2 regions of the Cetobacterium sp. ZOR0034 genome follow, and region 2 is predicted to be linked to the other one. Evidence: riboswitches for the same ligand, from Rfam matches in the RefSeq annotation. Region 2 holds a riboswitch; the other holds the start of a gene.
What was found. A riboswitch is a leader RNA that binds a small molecule or an ion and turns the genes downstream of it on or off. The one in region 2 is predicted to bind thiamine pyrophosphate.

Region 1 (8,403 bases), on a different contig from region 2:
TTAAAAAAGTTTCTAATTCTTTTTTAGAAGGGGCTTTTTCAATAAGATCAATAAATTGAAACTTGATTCCTCTCTCTTTAAAAAATCTTTGAACTTTTTTAGTTTCATTGCAGTTTTTTCTACCAAAAATTTGTATTATCATATCACACCTCTATATATCTCCATTTTCCCTGTCTAAATCTGTATAAACAAGCAATTCCTCTGTAAGTTAAATCTATAATCATAACCATCCAAGCACCATTCAATCCAAAGTTAAATACATAAAGGAAAAGATATGTCATAGGGATTCTTATAAGAAACATTCCTAAAGATGTTATCCAAAGAACAGATTTAGTGTCACCAGCACCTCTTAAAGCACCGCTTAAGACCATAGATACTGCAAGTATCGGTTGAGCTATTGAAACTATTCTAAGTGCAGAACTAGCCATAGGAACAATGTTTTGTTCTTTTGTAAACATAGATATAACAAATTTAGGGAATACCATAAAGATAAATCCAAATGCAGTCATAACAAACATAGCTAAAAACATGTTTAGATAACCAGCTTTTTTAGCATCTTGGTATTTTTTAGCTCCAAGATGTTGACCAACAAGAGCAGTTCCAGCAACTGAGAATCCCAATCCTAAATTGAAAGAGAATGATTCAGCTGTAAGGGCAATTTTATGTGCTGCATACTGAAGTGTCCCTAAGTTTATAACCATAGCTTCAAATATAAGCATTCCAATTCTAAATATACTTTGTTCACCAGCTGATGGCAACCCAACTTTTATAAGTCTTTTGCAAACCTCTTTTTTTATTTTGAAATCTTTTTTAGTTAAAGCAATGCAATAGTTTCTCTTATATATAATAAGGAAAGAGAAAATAAGTGTAACTACTCCTCTTGATATTGTAGTTGCAATTCCAGCTCCCAAAACTCCAAGATTTAATACAAAAATAAATATGTAGTTAAGAAGGATATTAGAGAAAATACTTATAGTGTTGTTAATCATTGGAATCTTCGATTTACTTATAGATCTAAACCCATAAGAGAAAATGATATTGAAACATAGGAATGGAATTCCTAAAGAAACAACTTTTAAGTAACTTAAAGCATCACCAATAGGTTGGTTTTTACTGATAAGTTCTAAAATGTTTTTTCCAAAAATGATAAATGCAACTGTGACAATAAGAGCGGCAGGAATTCCTAAAATTAAACTTTGACTCATGCCATCTCGAGCCTCAGAGTAGTTTTTAGCTCCGTATGCTCTACTAACCATAGCTGTAGTTCCAACACTTATAGCAAAGAATATTGGTATTACAGTTAAGATAGGTGCAGTTCCAAGTCCTACTGAAGCGATTGCTTCGGGACCTAGTCTTCCAACCATGATTAAGTCGAAGAAGCCAAGTAATGTTTGTACGAACATATCGACAATAGTAGGTAAAGCAATTGTAAAAATTGATAAAATCTCATTTTTGTTTTCTCTCCATAAAGAGCGAAGTTGTTTCAAAATAATCCCTCCAAATTTTCATTCTAAAGGGTATTATATATTAAAAAAACTAAAATTGATATATAAAATTTTTAGCAGGTAATTTTCTTTGAATAATACCATTTTCATATAACCAGTTTATATTATTTTCCCAAATATTTTCATTTTGATCTAAGAATTTGGCATTTTCAGTTTCCATAATTGGCAACAGAATCTCTAAGCTTTCTTTCTCAACAGTTTCACTCAGAGGAAACTGTTCTACAGCTTGTTTTGAAAGTAAAAGTTTTAAAGCTTCTTCGGGGTTGTTTTGCACGTCGTAGAATCCTTTTCTCATAGCCTTTAAAACTTTTTCATAGCTGTCTTTGTTTTGATTTAAAAGTTCTTCATTTGCAACTAAGATGAGTTCATAAGCTTGAGGAATACCAAAATTATCTATTAGGAAGTAATTTATATCAATTCCCTTCTCTTTTATAACAGGAACCTCGTGATTAACCATATTTCCGATTGTAAAATCAACTCTATTTGTTATCATTGCAGTTAGAAGTTCAAAGCCAACATCGATTATTTTTAGAGATTTAGGGTCTAAGTTTTCAAATTTCATCATAGAGTTAAGGTATGTTTCGGACAAGATACCACCGCTTGTTCCAGCAATTTTATTTTCAAAATCTTTAGGAGATGTTATATTTTTTTCTTTTAAAGAGATAACTGTATTTACAGATCTTTGAAGAACAGCTCCAAAAGATTTTATAGGAACATCTTCGTTTGTTTTCGCTATAACGACACTATTTAGATAAGATATTCCAATATCAGCTTTTTTTGCAGCTGGTAAAGTTAGAGAATCAGATGGCGAAGATGGATATATAATATTAAGTTTTATTCCTTCCTCTTCAAAATATCCCTTTTCAATTGCAGTATATAAAAAAGAGTGAACAGCATTAGGATACCAATCTAAAATTATAGAAACTTCTTTCAAATTTTTAGTTTTTTCTGAATTTTTTGAGTTACAACTTAAAAATAGAGTTGTTAAAATAAATAAAGTCAGTAGTTTTTTCATTATTTTCTCCTCCAATGTAAAATTTTGTTTTCTAAGCTAGTAATCATTCTAACCAAAATAATTGCTAAAAGAGAGATGATTACAATAGGAGCAAATACTCCAGCTCCATCAAGTTGAGACATCATTCTTTTACTGAAATATCCAAGTCCAGAAGTAGCTCCAAGCCATTCACCAATTGCAGATCCTATTAAAACTAAAGGAACACTCATCTTTAAAGCTGAGAAAAAATTTGGAAGTGCTCTAGGTAGTTTCAGTTTGAAGAAAATCTGTATTTTTGTAGCTTTTAAGCTTTTGAAATAATTAATCTCATCTTTTTCGATGTTTTGGAATCCGTTGTATATAGTTATGGTTATTGGGAAAAATGAGATTATTACAGAAACAATAACTTTACTCCAAATAGAATAACCAAACCATAAGATGAAAATAGGTGCTAAAGCTGTGATTGGAATAGTTTGACTCGTGACAATCAAAGGATAGATTGAGTCATAAACTATCTTATTAAAATCCATAGCAATAGCCAAAGTAACTCCTAATATTAAAGTCAAGATAGATGCAGTAACGGCTATTGTTAAAGTAGCGGGTAGATGAGTTAAAAAAAGACTCTCTTTTAAAGTCCATATTTTAATAAGAATATTTAAAGGAGTTGGAAGAATATATGCTTTATTTATAGCTTTTCCTAAAACCTCCCAGCACATAAAAAATATTAGTATAGACAGTGTTCCAGGATTAAATTTTTTCATTGTCAACTCCCTTCACAGATGTTAGAATCTCTTTTTTTAACTTTGCTTTTTCCTCAAATGTCATATTTTTAGGAACTGTAAACTCATCAAATGATGAAATTGGTTTTTCCTTACAAACTAATATACGATTAGATAAAAACATAGCCTCGTCAATATCATGAGTAATAAAGATCATACTTTTTTGAAGAGTAGTTAGACTATTTAGAAGCCACTTTTGTAAATCTTCACGAGTGATGGCATCAAGAGCAGAAAATGGCTCATCTAAAAGTAAAAGCTCTCCTTTGTTCATAAGAGTTCTTATTAAAGATATACGCTGTTTCATTCCACCAGAAAGTTCATCTGGATAGTTGTCAGCATAGGATAAAAGATTAAATCTTTTTAAAAGATTTAAAGCGTTTTCTTTTTCTTTAATCAGATCACCCTTTTCAATCTCAATTGGAAGAAGAATATTTTGAAGAATGGTTCTCCAAGGTAGCAAAGTATCCGACTGAGGCATGTACGAGATACTATTTATAGATATATCTCCGTTAGTTGGAGTTTCAATATTTGCTAAAAGTTTTATGATGGTTGATTTTCCACAACCACTGCCACCAACTATACTGATAAGTTCGTTATTCTTAACATTAAATGATAGATTTTTTAAAATCGGAAGTTCATCATTATAATTAAAAGTAAGATTGCTAACATTAAGAATATCCATTTTAATGAGACCCCTTATATGACATATCCCAGAATTTATACTCGTAGATACTACAGTTGATAAATATAGTTTTTAGATGCTCTTTCTCCTCTTCAGAGATATTTGCACAATATTTTTCAACAATTTCAATATTCCAATTTGTAAGTTCTTCATAGGTAGATGATGAATATGTTTTAATCCAATCCCCATAAAAATCTTGCTCGATTCCATAAAGTTCCTTTAATTTATCACCAATCATTTTATAACTCCACATACATGAAAGAGCAGCAACAGCAATCTCTTTTATATCTCCACAATGTGAAACTGAAAGCATATAACTAGTGTAAGATACATTATCTAAAGTTGGTTTCACTCTCGAAATATCCTCTTCAGTAATGCCTAATTTTTTCATATAAACTCTATGTATTCCCATCTCAGAGTTTAAGATTCCATCTGTAAGTTTTGCAAACTTTTTCATATCATTTTCATTTTTACTTTTTATAACCCCTAGAGCAAAAAGTTTTGCATATTCTAAAAGGTATAGGTAATCCTGAATAATATAAAACTTAAATTTTTCTTTGTCTAAACAGTTTTCTCCAATCTCTTTTACAAATGGATGCTCGTAGTAGCTATCCCAGATATCTTTTGCACTTAAATATAACTCTTTTGAAAACATAAAATCCTCCTGTAAAATTCTTTAAAATAAAAAAAGCTATTTTCCAAAAAATTAGGAAAATAGCTTTTAGAACACAATTATAGAAGATAAATGTGTGTTAAGACTACTTCCCTACGCTAGTATTAACTAGATCAGGTTCTAAGGGTAAAATCTCAGCCCGAAGGCACCCCTAGTAGTTTATAAATTATTTAATTATTAGAACGGGAATTCGTCCTCATCGAAAGATGATCCACCGAAGTCATCTTTTGATGGTGCCTCAGCAGCTCTTGGTGCTGAGTATGATGGTGTTGGTGCGAAGTCGTTTGATGGAGAAGCCTCTCCTCTTCCTTCAACAAACTCCATACTTTCAACTAGTACATCGTAACTAGTTCTTTTTTCTCCATTTACTTCATATCTATTCATTTGAAGTCTACCGTTAACAGCAACTTTTCTTCCTTTTCTTAGGTACTCACCAATAAGTTCAGCTGTCTTTCCGAAAGCGACACAGTTGATGAAATCTGCTTCACCTTTAGAAAAAGGTCTGTCAACAGCTAAGCTAAATCTTGAGTAAGCTTTACCACTTTGTCCAAATTTAAGTTCAGGATCTCTAGTTAAACGTCCGATTAATACAACTAGATTCATAAATACCTCCTATATTTTAGTTTATACATTCAAATTATAACAGAAAAATAGAAAAAATAATATTTATTTATAAAATAATTTTTTTTATAAAGGTAGTCTGTATGGTATAATAATATGAAAAATGTAAAAAGAATGAAAGGGGATAAAGATGAAAAAAGCAGTTTTATTAGATGTAAGTGCAATAATGTACAGAGCTTTTTATGGAAATCTTAATTTTAGAACTAAAAATGAGCCGACAGGAGCAGTTTATGGATTTATAAATACACTATTAAGTGTAATAAACCAGTTAGAACCTGATTATATAGGAGCTGCGTTTGATGTTAAAAGAGCGACTCTAAAAAGAAGTGAGATGTTTAAGGATTATAAAGCAAAAAGAGATGCAGCCCCTGAGGATTTAGTAGTTCAAATTCCAAGAATAGAGGAACTTTTAGATTGTTTTGGAATAAAAAAATTTAAAATAGATGGCTATGAAGCAGATGATGTACTTGGGAGCTTGGCTAAAGATTTAGCAGCGAAAGGAATTGAGTCGTATGTGATAACAGGAGATAAGGATTTATCTCAAATTTTAAACGACCATGTAAATATAGCTCTTTTAGGAAAGGGAGATGGCGGAGGTTTAAAAATACTTAGAACTGAAGCAGATGTAATCGAACAGCTAGGTGTAAAACCAGATATGATACCTGATCTGTTTGGATTAATTGGAGATACGAGTGATGGAATACCGGGTGTTAGAAAGATAGGGTCAAAAAAAGCTATACCTATGTTAGAAAAATATGGTCATTTAGAGGGAATATATGAAAATATAGATTCGTTAACAGAACTTCCGGGGATTGGAAAATCATTAATAAATAATTTAATTGAAGATAAAGAGATGGCGTTTTTAAGTAGAGAGTTAGCTACTATCCAATATATACATTTGGATTTAAAAGATGAAGAGTTAGAATATAAAAGAGATAATGTAAGATTGCTGGAGTTCTTTAAGATGTTAGAGTTCAAATCTCTGATAAAAAAGTTAGGGCTTGAAAATCTAGTAAATACAGAAAATTCACAAATCTTATCTGAAGAAAAAACTGAACCACAAATGACATTGAATATAGAGCCAGAGAAAGAGAAGGTTGTAGCTTCGACTCCGGTAAGCGGCGGAATGCAGTTAGGATTATTTAATTTTACAGCTCCAGCCCAAACAACAGTTTCGGATGAAAAAGGATTTTTCGTTTTAAAAGGTGAAGAAATTTTTAAAAAGTTATCTTCTAATGAGAAAGTAGCAATCTATCTAGGAGATAAAGGAGTAGCAGCTTCTTTAAAGAGTAGAGATTACTATTTACCACTAGATGATAGTGAGAGTATTGACTCGTTTAAAAAACTATTAGAATCAGATACTCAATTTATATCTTACGGATTTAAGAATATTTTAAGAAAAGGTTACTCTATAAAAAATATGGAGTTTGATACAATGTTAGCCTATCATCTTTTGACATCTCAAACTAGAGAAGAGATTGAGGTTATGTTAAGAAATGTTATAGAGGAAGATGTTGAGAAATATTCAGATGTATTTGGAAAAACCAAAATAGATGAGATATCAAATGAAGAGTATGGGAAATTTTTAGCTAAGAGAACTCGAGGAATGTTATTAGCATATCCAGAGCTTTTAAAAGAACTAAAACATAATAATCTATACGAAGTACTGAAAGAAACAGAGATGCCTCTAATAAAAGTATTAGCAGCTATGGAGATAGAGGGAATAAAAATATGTCCAGAATATTTTGCAGAGTATAGCTCTGAATTAGAAAAAAAATTAGAAGGTTTAACTGATAAAATATATGAGGAAGCAGAAGGTGAGTTTAATATTAACTCTCCAAAACAATTGGGCGAAGTTTTATTTATCAATCTAAATATCCCACCTGTAAAGAAAACAAAAACAGGATTCTCAACAGATAGTGAAGTTTTAGAAAAATTAGATGAACAAGGTTATCCAATAGCTAAATATATTTTAGAATATAGAAAGTTAAGTAAGTTAAAATCGACATATGTAGATCCACTTCCTAAGATGGCAGATGAGAACAATAGATTACATACAACATTTAATCAAACAGGAACAGCAACAGGAAGATTGTCATCATCAGATCCGAATCTTCAAAATATACCTGTTAGAACAGAAGAGGGAATGAAGATAAGAGCTGGTTTTGTAGCTAAAGATGGCTGCGTACTTTTAGGTATAGATTACTCTCAAATCGAATTAAGAGTTTTAGCGGAGATATCACAGGATGAAAACTTGATAAAAGCTTATGCTGAAAACTTAGATTTACACAGTTTAACCGCTAGAAAACTCTTCCAATTGTCAGATGAAGAGAGTGTATCGAGAGAGCAAAGAGATGCCGCGAAAACAGTAAACTTTAGTATAATATATGGAAAAACAGCATTTGGATTATCTCAAGAGTTAAAGATAACTCCGAAAGAAGCTTCTGATTATATCAGTAGATATTTTGAGCAATATCCTTCAGTGAAGCATTTAGAAAAAGAGATTATATTGTCTGCTGAAGAAAATGGATATGTTGAAACATATTTTAAAAGAAAAAGAATAATAGATGGAATCAATTCAAACAATAGAGTTATAAAAAGTCAGGCTGAAAGAATGGCTGTAAATACAGTTATCCAAGGAACGGCTGCTGAGGTTTTAAAAAAGGTTATGATAAATTTATACAATCTTTTAAAAGATAAAAATGATATTCATATGTTACTTCAAGTACACGATGAACTTATATTTGAAGTGGAAAAAGATAAAGCCTTAGAGTATAAAACTGAAATAGAGAAAATAATGAGAGAAAGTATAAAATTCTCTAAAGTAAAACTAGAGGTAAATAGCTCTATAGGACAGAATTGGTCTGAAACAAAGTAGGAGGAAAGATTGTGTCGTATACTTATAAAGTAAAAAATGAGATACTTCATAGGTGTGAACTATCAGAAGATGAAAAGTACGCTGAAATAAGAGCGATACTCTTATTGAAACACGCCATAAATGAGAATAGTATAGAGTTAAAATTAGAAAACAAAGAGATAGCAGAAAGAATATATTCAATGCTGAGAGAGTTAACAAAGTTAAAGATATTTATAAAGTTCTCTAAAAGTAAAAAATTTGGAGAGCATAATACATATGTAATAAATATACC
Region 2 (8,403 bases):
CATGCTATGCTAGTTTCTGATTCAGGTAGCTATTCTGATAACTCTGGTTCTGGAAATGATGGTTGGGGAGATTCATCTATTCAAGCTAGACAAGTTTATGTAGAGATGGGAAATCTTCCAACTTTTACAGGAGCATTTAAGGATTCTACAGTTTGGGCTGGTAAAAGATACTATAACAGAAGAGATATTCATATAACTGACTACTACTATACAGATTTATCAGGTACTGGATTAGGAGTTGACAACATTGCTCTTGGAGAAGGTAAATTAGGATTTGCAACAGTTGCAAGAAATTCTAGTGTAGGAGATGATCAAGATATAGTTGGTTTAGTTACAAAATACTCTATCGGTAACTTCGAGTTTGATCTAGTTGGAGCAAAATCTCAAGATAACGAAGATGAAAATTCTAGTTTAGCTAAAAATGGATTCCAAGGATTTGCACAATATAACTTAAATAGTTACTATGGTTTAAATGGTTTCTCTAAATTCTATGGTCAAATTGGTTCTGGAATTGGAGCTACTTGGGGACTTGGTTCTCTTGGAAATGCTACTGGAAACTATAAAAAAGCTACTTCATATAGACTTGGAACTTGGGGACTTACTAATTTAAACGAGAAATGGGATTTATTCACAACTTTATATGGTCAATATGATAATAAACCTGAAGATAGAGATCTTGATTTATATAAAAAGAATGGTTTTGAAACTGCTTTTGTAGTTAGACCTGTTTACAAAATAAATAATAACTTTGAACTTCAATTTGAAGGTGGAATAGGATATACTGAATCTAACTTCTCTGATGATACAGATTCTAACGGAACATTCTACAAATTAACTTTTGCCCCTACACTAAAACTTGATTCTAATCAATTCTGGGCTAGACCTGAAATTAGAGCATTTGTTACATATGTAGGTGGTGAAACTCAAGATACAGCAAATAACAAAGAAAAATATAATGATGACAACATCAGAGTTGGAGTTCAAGCTGAAGTTTGGTTCTAACACTTAATTAAATTCTTTATTGCTCTGGGTATTTTCCCCGTAGATACCCGGAGCTATTAAATCTAAAAGTGAGGTATTTTTATGAATGAAAGATCTAGTGGTATCCTTTTACATATAACATCGCTACCTGGAAAATATGGAATAGGTGATTTTGGAAAGTGTGCCTATGAGTTTGTTGACTTTTTAAAAAATAGCAATCAAAAATATTGGCAGATTCTTCCAATGGGAGTAACAGGATATGGAGACTCTCCCTATCAATCTTTTTCAGCTTTCGCTGGAAATCCATATTTTATTGATTTAGACTCATTCGTTGAGATGAATATTTTAAAAAACGAAGATTTAAAAACTTTAAAAGAATTAAATTCTATTTCTGAAATTCAGTATGACAAATTATACATAGAAAGATATTCAGTTTTGAGATTAGCTTTTGAAAACTTTAAAAGTCATACCTCTTTTACTTTGCTAAAAAGTTTTAAAAATAAAAACTCTTGGTGGTTAGATAACTACTCTCTTTTTATGGCTATAAAAAATAATTTCAATGGAAAATCATGGTTAGAATGGCCGCGAGAATATCGTTTCAGATGTAAAAAAACTTTAAAAAATGCCAAAGAAAAATTTAAAGATGAAATTGATTTTCAAATATTTCTACAATTTTTCTTCTATAAACAATGGGATGATTTAAAAAAATATGCGAATAATAACAAGATAAAAATAATTGGAGATATTCCTATCTTTGTTGCTACAGATAGTGCTGACACTTGGGAAAATCCTAAGATGTTTGAGTTTGATAAAAAACTACAGCCTAAAAAAGTTGCAGGATGTCCTCCAGATGCTTTTAGTAAATATGGTCAACTTTGGGGAAATGTTCTTTATAACTGGAAATATATAGAGAAAAATAATTTCAGTTGGTGGATTAAAAGAGTTAAAAGCTGTTTTAAACTTTATGATAAAGTTAGAATAGATCACTTTAGAGGCTTTGAATCTTATTGGGCTATTCCAGCAAAGGCTAAAACTGCTCAATTTGGTAAGTGGGAAAAGGGACCTGGTATGAAGCTTTTCTATGCTATAAAAAAATCTTTAGGAGATTTAGATATAATTGCAGAAGATTTAGGTTTTTTAACTCCTAAAGTTTATAAACTTTTAAAGGATTCAGGTTACCCAGGAATGAAAATACTACAATTCGCTTTTGATTCAAGAGAGGAAAGTGATTATCTTCCTCATAAATATCCTAAAAAAAGTGTGGCTTATACTGGAACTCATGATAACCAAACAGTTACCGGATGGTATAAAAGTACAAATGAAAAAGATAAAAATTTTTGTGATGAATACCTTTCAAAATTTCTAACTTCTAAAGTAGAAAACAACAGCTCTATAAGTTGGAAATTTATAGAAGCACTTTGGAGCTCAAATTCAAATCTTACTATAGCACCACTACAAGATTTCTTAGATTTAGATGATGAAGCTCGAATGAATACTCCTTCTACACTAGGAGGTAATTGGATTTGGAGAATGAACAAATCTCTTCTAACAAAAGATTTAGAAAACAAACTATCGGTGCTAACGATAAAACATAAACGTTAAGTTAAAAAAGTGAGGCAAACCGTTTAAGCCTCACTTTTTTAATATTAAGTTTATGTGATTCTCAGAATTCTCCATTTCAACTATACTAAAATCTGTGAATCCAATTAAATCAATTAACTCATTCTCTGTAAAACAAGTATACCATTTTCCATTTTCAAAACAATCCTCATTTCCTGTTCTAAAAGATAGATATAGCAATCCTTTTTCAACTAAAACTGAATACAATCTATTCAAAACATAATAGATATCCAATCTGTCTAAATTCAAAAGCGTATCCAATGCCCAAATTCCTACAAATCTTTCTGTTTGCTTTAAACTATTCATAAGTTTTATCACACTTTCTTTTACTATTCCTTCATAATTTTCATCTCCAAAATGAAGTCGAGTATTTTCTGCTTTTAAATGCTCTATATTATGTCCTTTTTCTCTAAAAAAATCATCTAGAAAATCCTCTTTAGGCTTCAAAGTTAAAACTTTTCCATGCTTCATTAACTTTCTCTCAAATTTATCTAATTGTTGTAATTTTATATTTGTCTTATCCATAAGAAACCTCCTTTTTATTTAACTCTCCCTATATTTACATACAAAATTTTATTGTTCTTTCCTACCTTTATATGCTAAAATCCTTATGAAGTTTTTAATTCAGGAGGAATTATGATTAAATTTAAAAATATCAGTTTAAAATTCAACGAAAAAATTATTTTAGACGAATTTAGTCTAAACATCAACAAAGGAGAAAAAGTTTTAATATCTGGAAAATCTGGAAAAGGAAAGAGTACCCTATTAAAAATATTACTTGGTTTTAACTCTCCTAATTCAGGTGAAGTTTTTTTTAACGATATCGAATTGACTGAAAAAACTATTGATAATATAAGAAAATATTTAGGATATATGCCTCAATCTACACCTTTTCTAAATGATAATGTCGAAAAAATAATAAATAATATTTTTAATTACAAATTAAATGCTAAAAAAAAATTAGATTATGATAAACTTTTTTACTTTTTCAATCTCTTCCATCTTGAAAAAAATATTTTAAGTAAACATATAAACGAGCTTTCAGGTGGAGAAAAACAGCGATTGGCTTTTATAATAACAATTTTACTTGATAGAGAAGTTTGGATTTTAGATGAAATAACCTCATCTCTAGATCAAGAAATGAAAGAGAAGGTAACTGAATATATTTTAAATAGTGATAAAACAGTTATTTTAGTTTCACACGACCACACTACATCATTAGAAAAATTCAGGAGGGTTACATTGTAATGGCACAAGATATTTTTTTACCTAATTTACTATATTTTGGATTTTTTTTAATTCCTATTTTTTTCATTATGAACTACTTAGAGATCAATCAAATCTCTAAGGTTATAAAATCACTATCTAGAATGTTTATACAACTTATGCTTGTAGGAGCATATCTACACTATATTTTAGTTTTAAACAACCCCTTAATTAATATTGCCTATCTTATATTTATGAGCAGTGCTGCTACAATAACAGTTATCAGGGATGTAAAGATACACAGTTTAAAATTTTTCTTCAGTACTGCTATTGCAATAATTACACCGTTAATTTTAAACCTTTCTCTTTTTTCTATATTTCTTTTAAAATTAGAAGATAAGTTTAACGCTATGTATCTTATTCCTCTCTCTGGAATGATTTTAGGAAATACTGTGAATGGGATGATTGTAACAATTAATGATTTTCTTAAAAGCATGAAAATAAATGAAGAGAGTTACCTTTTATCTTTATCTTTTGGAGCTACGAAATTTGAAGCACTTAAACCTTTTATTTCTAGTGCTGTTTCACTTGCATTTAGACCATCTGTTGCAAATATGGGAAATGTTGGATTAGTCTCTCTTCCTGGGATGATGACTGGTCAAATATTAGGAGGTTCACTTCCTATTGTAGCTATCAAATATCAAATTGCTATTATGACAGCTCTTTTTGTTTCAAGATTTTTATCTTCATTTTTACTTATGATCTTCTGCTCAGTACAATTTTTTAATGGTTACTCTTTATTTACTCAAAATAAAAAATAGATTTAAATATAAAAAGCTACCAAATTTAATTGGTAGCTATTTTACTTTCTATCTCTAACATATCTTGATTCATATTTGAAATATTATTTATTATCGAAACTTTCAATTCACCTGTCCCTCTATAATTTTTAGATGCAAGTTCACCAGCAATTCCCATACACAATACTCCACCTAAAGCACTTATAAAAGAGTTGTTATCTGCACCTAAAAAGGATCCTATCAGTGATGAAATCATACATCCAGTACCCGTAACTAATCCCATAGAACTACTTCCATTCATAACCTTAACTACATTTTCTCCATTTGATATATAATCAATCTTTCCAGTTATCGCTATAGTTGTTGATAATTTTTTTGCAGCTAACACAACGATTTTTTCTCCACTTTCTTCATTTTCTAAAGAATCTACCCCTCTACTTCTAACATCCATTCCCAAAAGACATTTTATCTCAGCCATATTTCCCTTTATAACTGTAAATTCTACCTCTTTTAATAGATTTTCTACCAATTCTCTTCTTGCCTTTGTCGCTCCTACTCCCACTGGGTCTAAAACTATAGGTTTTTTAAGTCTATTTGCTATTCTTCCAACTTCAATGGCCATATCTCTCATACTTTTATCCATTGTTCCGATATTTAAAACAACACTTGAAGAAAACCCTATTATCTCTTCAATCTCATCTATACAAAACGACATCAGTGGAGACGCTCCTATTCCTAAAGTAATATTTGCACAGTCATTTATTGTCACTGTGTTTGTTAAATGATAAACTAAAGGAGTTTTATTTTTTATTTTTTCCAATCCCCTAATAACTTCAATTATTTTCTCCTCTTTTAATCCCTGCTTATTCAAAATCTACACCTGCCTTTTTATATAAATCTATAAAATGACCCACGGGTCCCACTCCCTCTCCTATTGAAAATGAATTTTTTATAGCTTTGCTTATATACTCTTTTCCTAATCTAACCGATTCCTCTACTGTTAATCCCTTTCCTATATAAGATGCTATTGTAGATGACAGTGTACACCCTGTTCCGTGTGTATTCTTTGTTTTAAATCTTACTCCTTCAAATTTTACGATTTCATTGTCTTCTGTTATCAGAATATCTGTACAGTTGTCTTCTCTATGTCCACCTTTTATTAAAACATTTTTAGAACCCATAGATTTTATTATTTTTCCGGCTTTTATCATATCCTCTTCAGTTTCAATTTTTATATTTGATAAAACTTCAGCTTCTGGTATGTTTGGTGTTACCAATGTTCCAATCTCTAAAAATCTTTTCAATGCTTCTATGGCATCCTCTTTTAACAAATAATATCCACTTTTAGAAATCATAACTGGATCGATAACTATATTTTTAGCTTTTACATCTTTTAATGTTTCATGAACTATATTTATTATATCGCTGCTCGAAAGCATACCAATTTTTACTGAACTTACAGCTATATCTTCATAAATAACTTCGATCTGCTTCTTTATAATATCTGTATCAATCTCTTGAACGGCAAAAACACCCTTTGTATTCTGAGCTGTAATAGCTGTTATTACACTCATCCCATATGTTCCTTGAGCACTCATAGCTTTTAAGTCCGCCTGAATCCCTGCACCTCCACATGAATCAGACCCTGCAATTGTTAAAATATTTTTCATTCCAACCTCCTATTTATGTATAAAAAAAAGCTACCCTTAAGGGTAGCTCGAATTCATAGTTATCAACTAAAAGATATATCAGCTAATACTGTTTTCGCTACTTCCCTACGTCGGTATTAACCGTATCAGGTTCAAAGGGTCAGTCTAAACTTCTCAGCCAATAAGGCTCCCCTAGTAAACTTTTATTCTCTTAATCACACTATACTATATTCTATTTCCATTGTCAACCATTGCCATCTCTTTTAACTTTATTCTATAGGCATCGATTCTTTTCTCCCAGCCTTTTCCGTACTGTTCCCAGCTGTTTAAACTTTTATAATAAGCTATTCTTTCCTCAGTTATAAGGTCAATAAATTTTTCATGATCTTGAACAGAGTTAATAACTTTTATTGTTTTACTACCCAAAACTCCATCTACTACAATAGCTTCTGATGGTCGATATCTTTTCAATGCTCTTTGAGTTATAACTGCTCCTGCATTGTATCCTCCATTGAAGAATATATCAAATATCATCATCTGTGAATACGAATGTTTAATTTCATCTAATCTATAATCGATTAGTAAGTGCTCTGCTATTTCTCTTGCTTGCTCCTCTGTTAAAGTTTTTATTTCATAATCTTTTTCAAATTTTTTATTATAATCTAATAGTAAAAAATTTCTTATTCCATATTTTGAAAGTTCCTTTTGAGTTCTTACAAGCTTATCCCCTTCGTGAGATAGGACCTCACTTATTATAATCTCCCTAATCCTTGTATCATCATATCCAAAACCTACTGTTGAATATAATAATGTGATTAAAATGACAAATTTTTCTAGCATACTTTAATCAGTTTCCTCCCTGTATATTAAAATAGTTTTATAACTTTTTTAAGCAGGGATATATTATAACATAATTTTTACTAAATTTATAGAGTTTCTGCTATTTTTTGAACTTTTCCTTTAAAATTGTTTAATTCCTTTGAATTTTTTTCTAAATCCACTGTTTTTATTCTCTTATCTTCTACAATTACTTTTCCATTTACAATAACTGTATCTACATTACTAGCATTAGCTGAATAAACTAAAGCTGAATACGGATCAAATATTGGATTCATATTTACAGACTTCGTTTCTATTACAACTACATCAGCTAATTTTCCAATTTCTAAGCTTCCTAACTCATTTTCTCTATGAATCGCTCTTGCTCCACCAATTGTGGCCATTTCTACAGCTTTTAATGGTGGTAGTGCAGATCTATCTTTTGTATCTAATTTGTGTAACTTTGCTACATACCCCATTTGACCAATTATATCTAGTGTATTTCCACTCATAGGTCCATCTGTTCCTAATCCCACTCTCATTCCCATATCGTGCATTTTTAATGCTGGTGAAATTCCTTTTGCAGATTTTATATTAGCAACCATATTATGTGCTATTCCTATATCTCTCTTTTTCATTAATTCGATATCACTATCAGTCACAAATATATTATGAGCTGCTATGAATCTCTCATTTAATAATCCTAACGAATCTAAATATTCTACAGGAGTCATTTTAAAGTCTTTTTTTATTCTATCAAACTCTACATCAGTTTCTGCAACGTGCATTGACACTGGCACATTATATTTTTCAGATAACTCTTTTATTTTTAATAACTCCTCTTTTGTTACTGTATGTGGTCCATGTGGTCCAAATCCTGGAGTAATTAATTCATCATTTTTATATTTCTCAACAAAAGCGACTGCTCTTTCTAATGTTTCACCTTTCTTTTGTCCATCGGCCGTTGGATATTTAATTATATTTTGAGTCATAACTCCTCTTAATCCAACTTCTTTAACAGCTCTTGCTGCATCATCTTCAAATAAATACATATCAACCATAGTTGTTACTCCACCTAAAGCCATTTCTGTAGCTCCATGTCTTGCTCCTAAATAAACCATCTCTGGGCTTACCATTTTATTCTCTAAAGGGAATATATATCTATTCAATCTATCTGGAACATCATCTGCTAATGACCTAAACACAGTCATAGAAGCATGTGTATGAGTATTTATCATTCCTGGCATTATAATTCCCTCTTCAGCATCTATAACTTTATTTGCACTATATTTTTTTAACAAATCTTCATTTCCTATTGATATTATCTT

Region 1: another riboswitch for thiamine pyrophosphate. It lies ahead of tenA (thiaminase II); the one in region 2 lies ahead of thiD (bifunctional hydroxymethylpyrimidine kinase/phosphomethylpyrimidine kinase).

What each region holds. Positions count from the first base shown of each region.
Region 1 is NZ_JTLI01000072.1:29,416-37,818, forward strand. It holds gene L992_RS11695 (arsenate reductase family protein) at 1-142, opposite strand, end outside; gene L992_RS11700 (MATE family efflux transporter) at 144-1,487, opposite strand; gene L992_RS11705 (ABC transporter substrate-binding protein) at 1,537-2,520, opposite strand; gene L992_RS11710 (ABC transporter permease) at 2,520-3,260, opposite strand; gene L992_RS11715 (ATP-binding cassette domain-containing protein) at 3,247-3,960, opposite strand; gene tenA (thiaminase II) at 3,962-4,615, opposite strand; TPP riboswitch at 4,707-4,796, opposite strand; gene L992_RS11725 (single-stranded DNA-binding protein) at 4,811-5,236, opposite strand; gene polA (DNA polymerase I) at 5,385-8,132, shown strand; gene whiA (DNA-binding protein WhiA) at 8,144-8,403, shown strand, end outside.
Region 2 is NZ_JTLI01000007.1:116,843-125,245, forward strand. It holds gene L992_RS02705 (carbohydrate porin) at 1-1,002, shown strand, start outside; gene malQ (4-alpha-glucanotransferase) at 1,084-2,583, shown strand; gene L992_RS02715 (hypothetical protein) at 2,614-3,126, opposite strand; gene L992_RS02720 (ATP-binding cassette domain-containing protein) at 3,238-3,849, shown strand; gene L992_RS02725 (ABC transporter permease) at 3,849-4,628, shown strand; gene thiM (hydroxyethylthiazole kinase) at 4,654-5,478, opposite strand; gene thiD (bifunctional hydroxymethylpyrimidine kinase/phosphomethylpyrimidine kinase) at 5,471-6,277, opposite strand; TPP riboswitch at 6,363-6,460, opposite strand; gene L992_RS02740 (hypothetical protein) at 6,482-7,096, opposite strand; gene L992_RS02745 (amidohydrolase) at 7,183-8,403, opposite strand, start outside.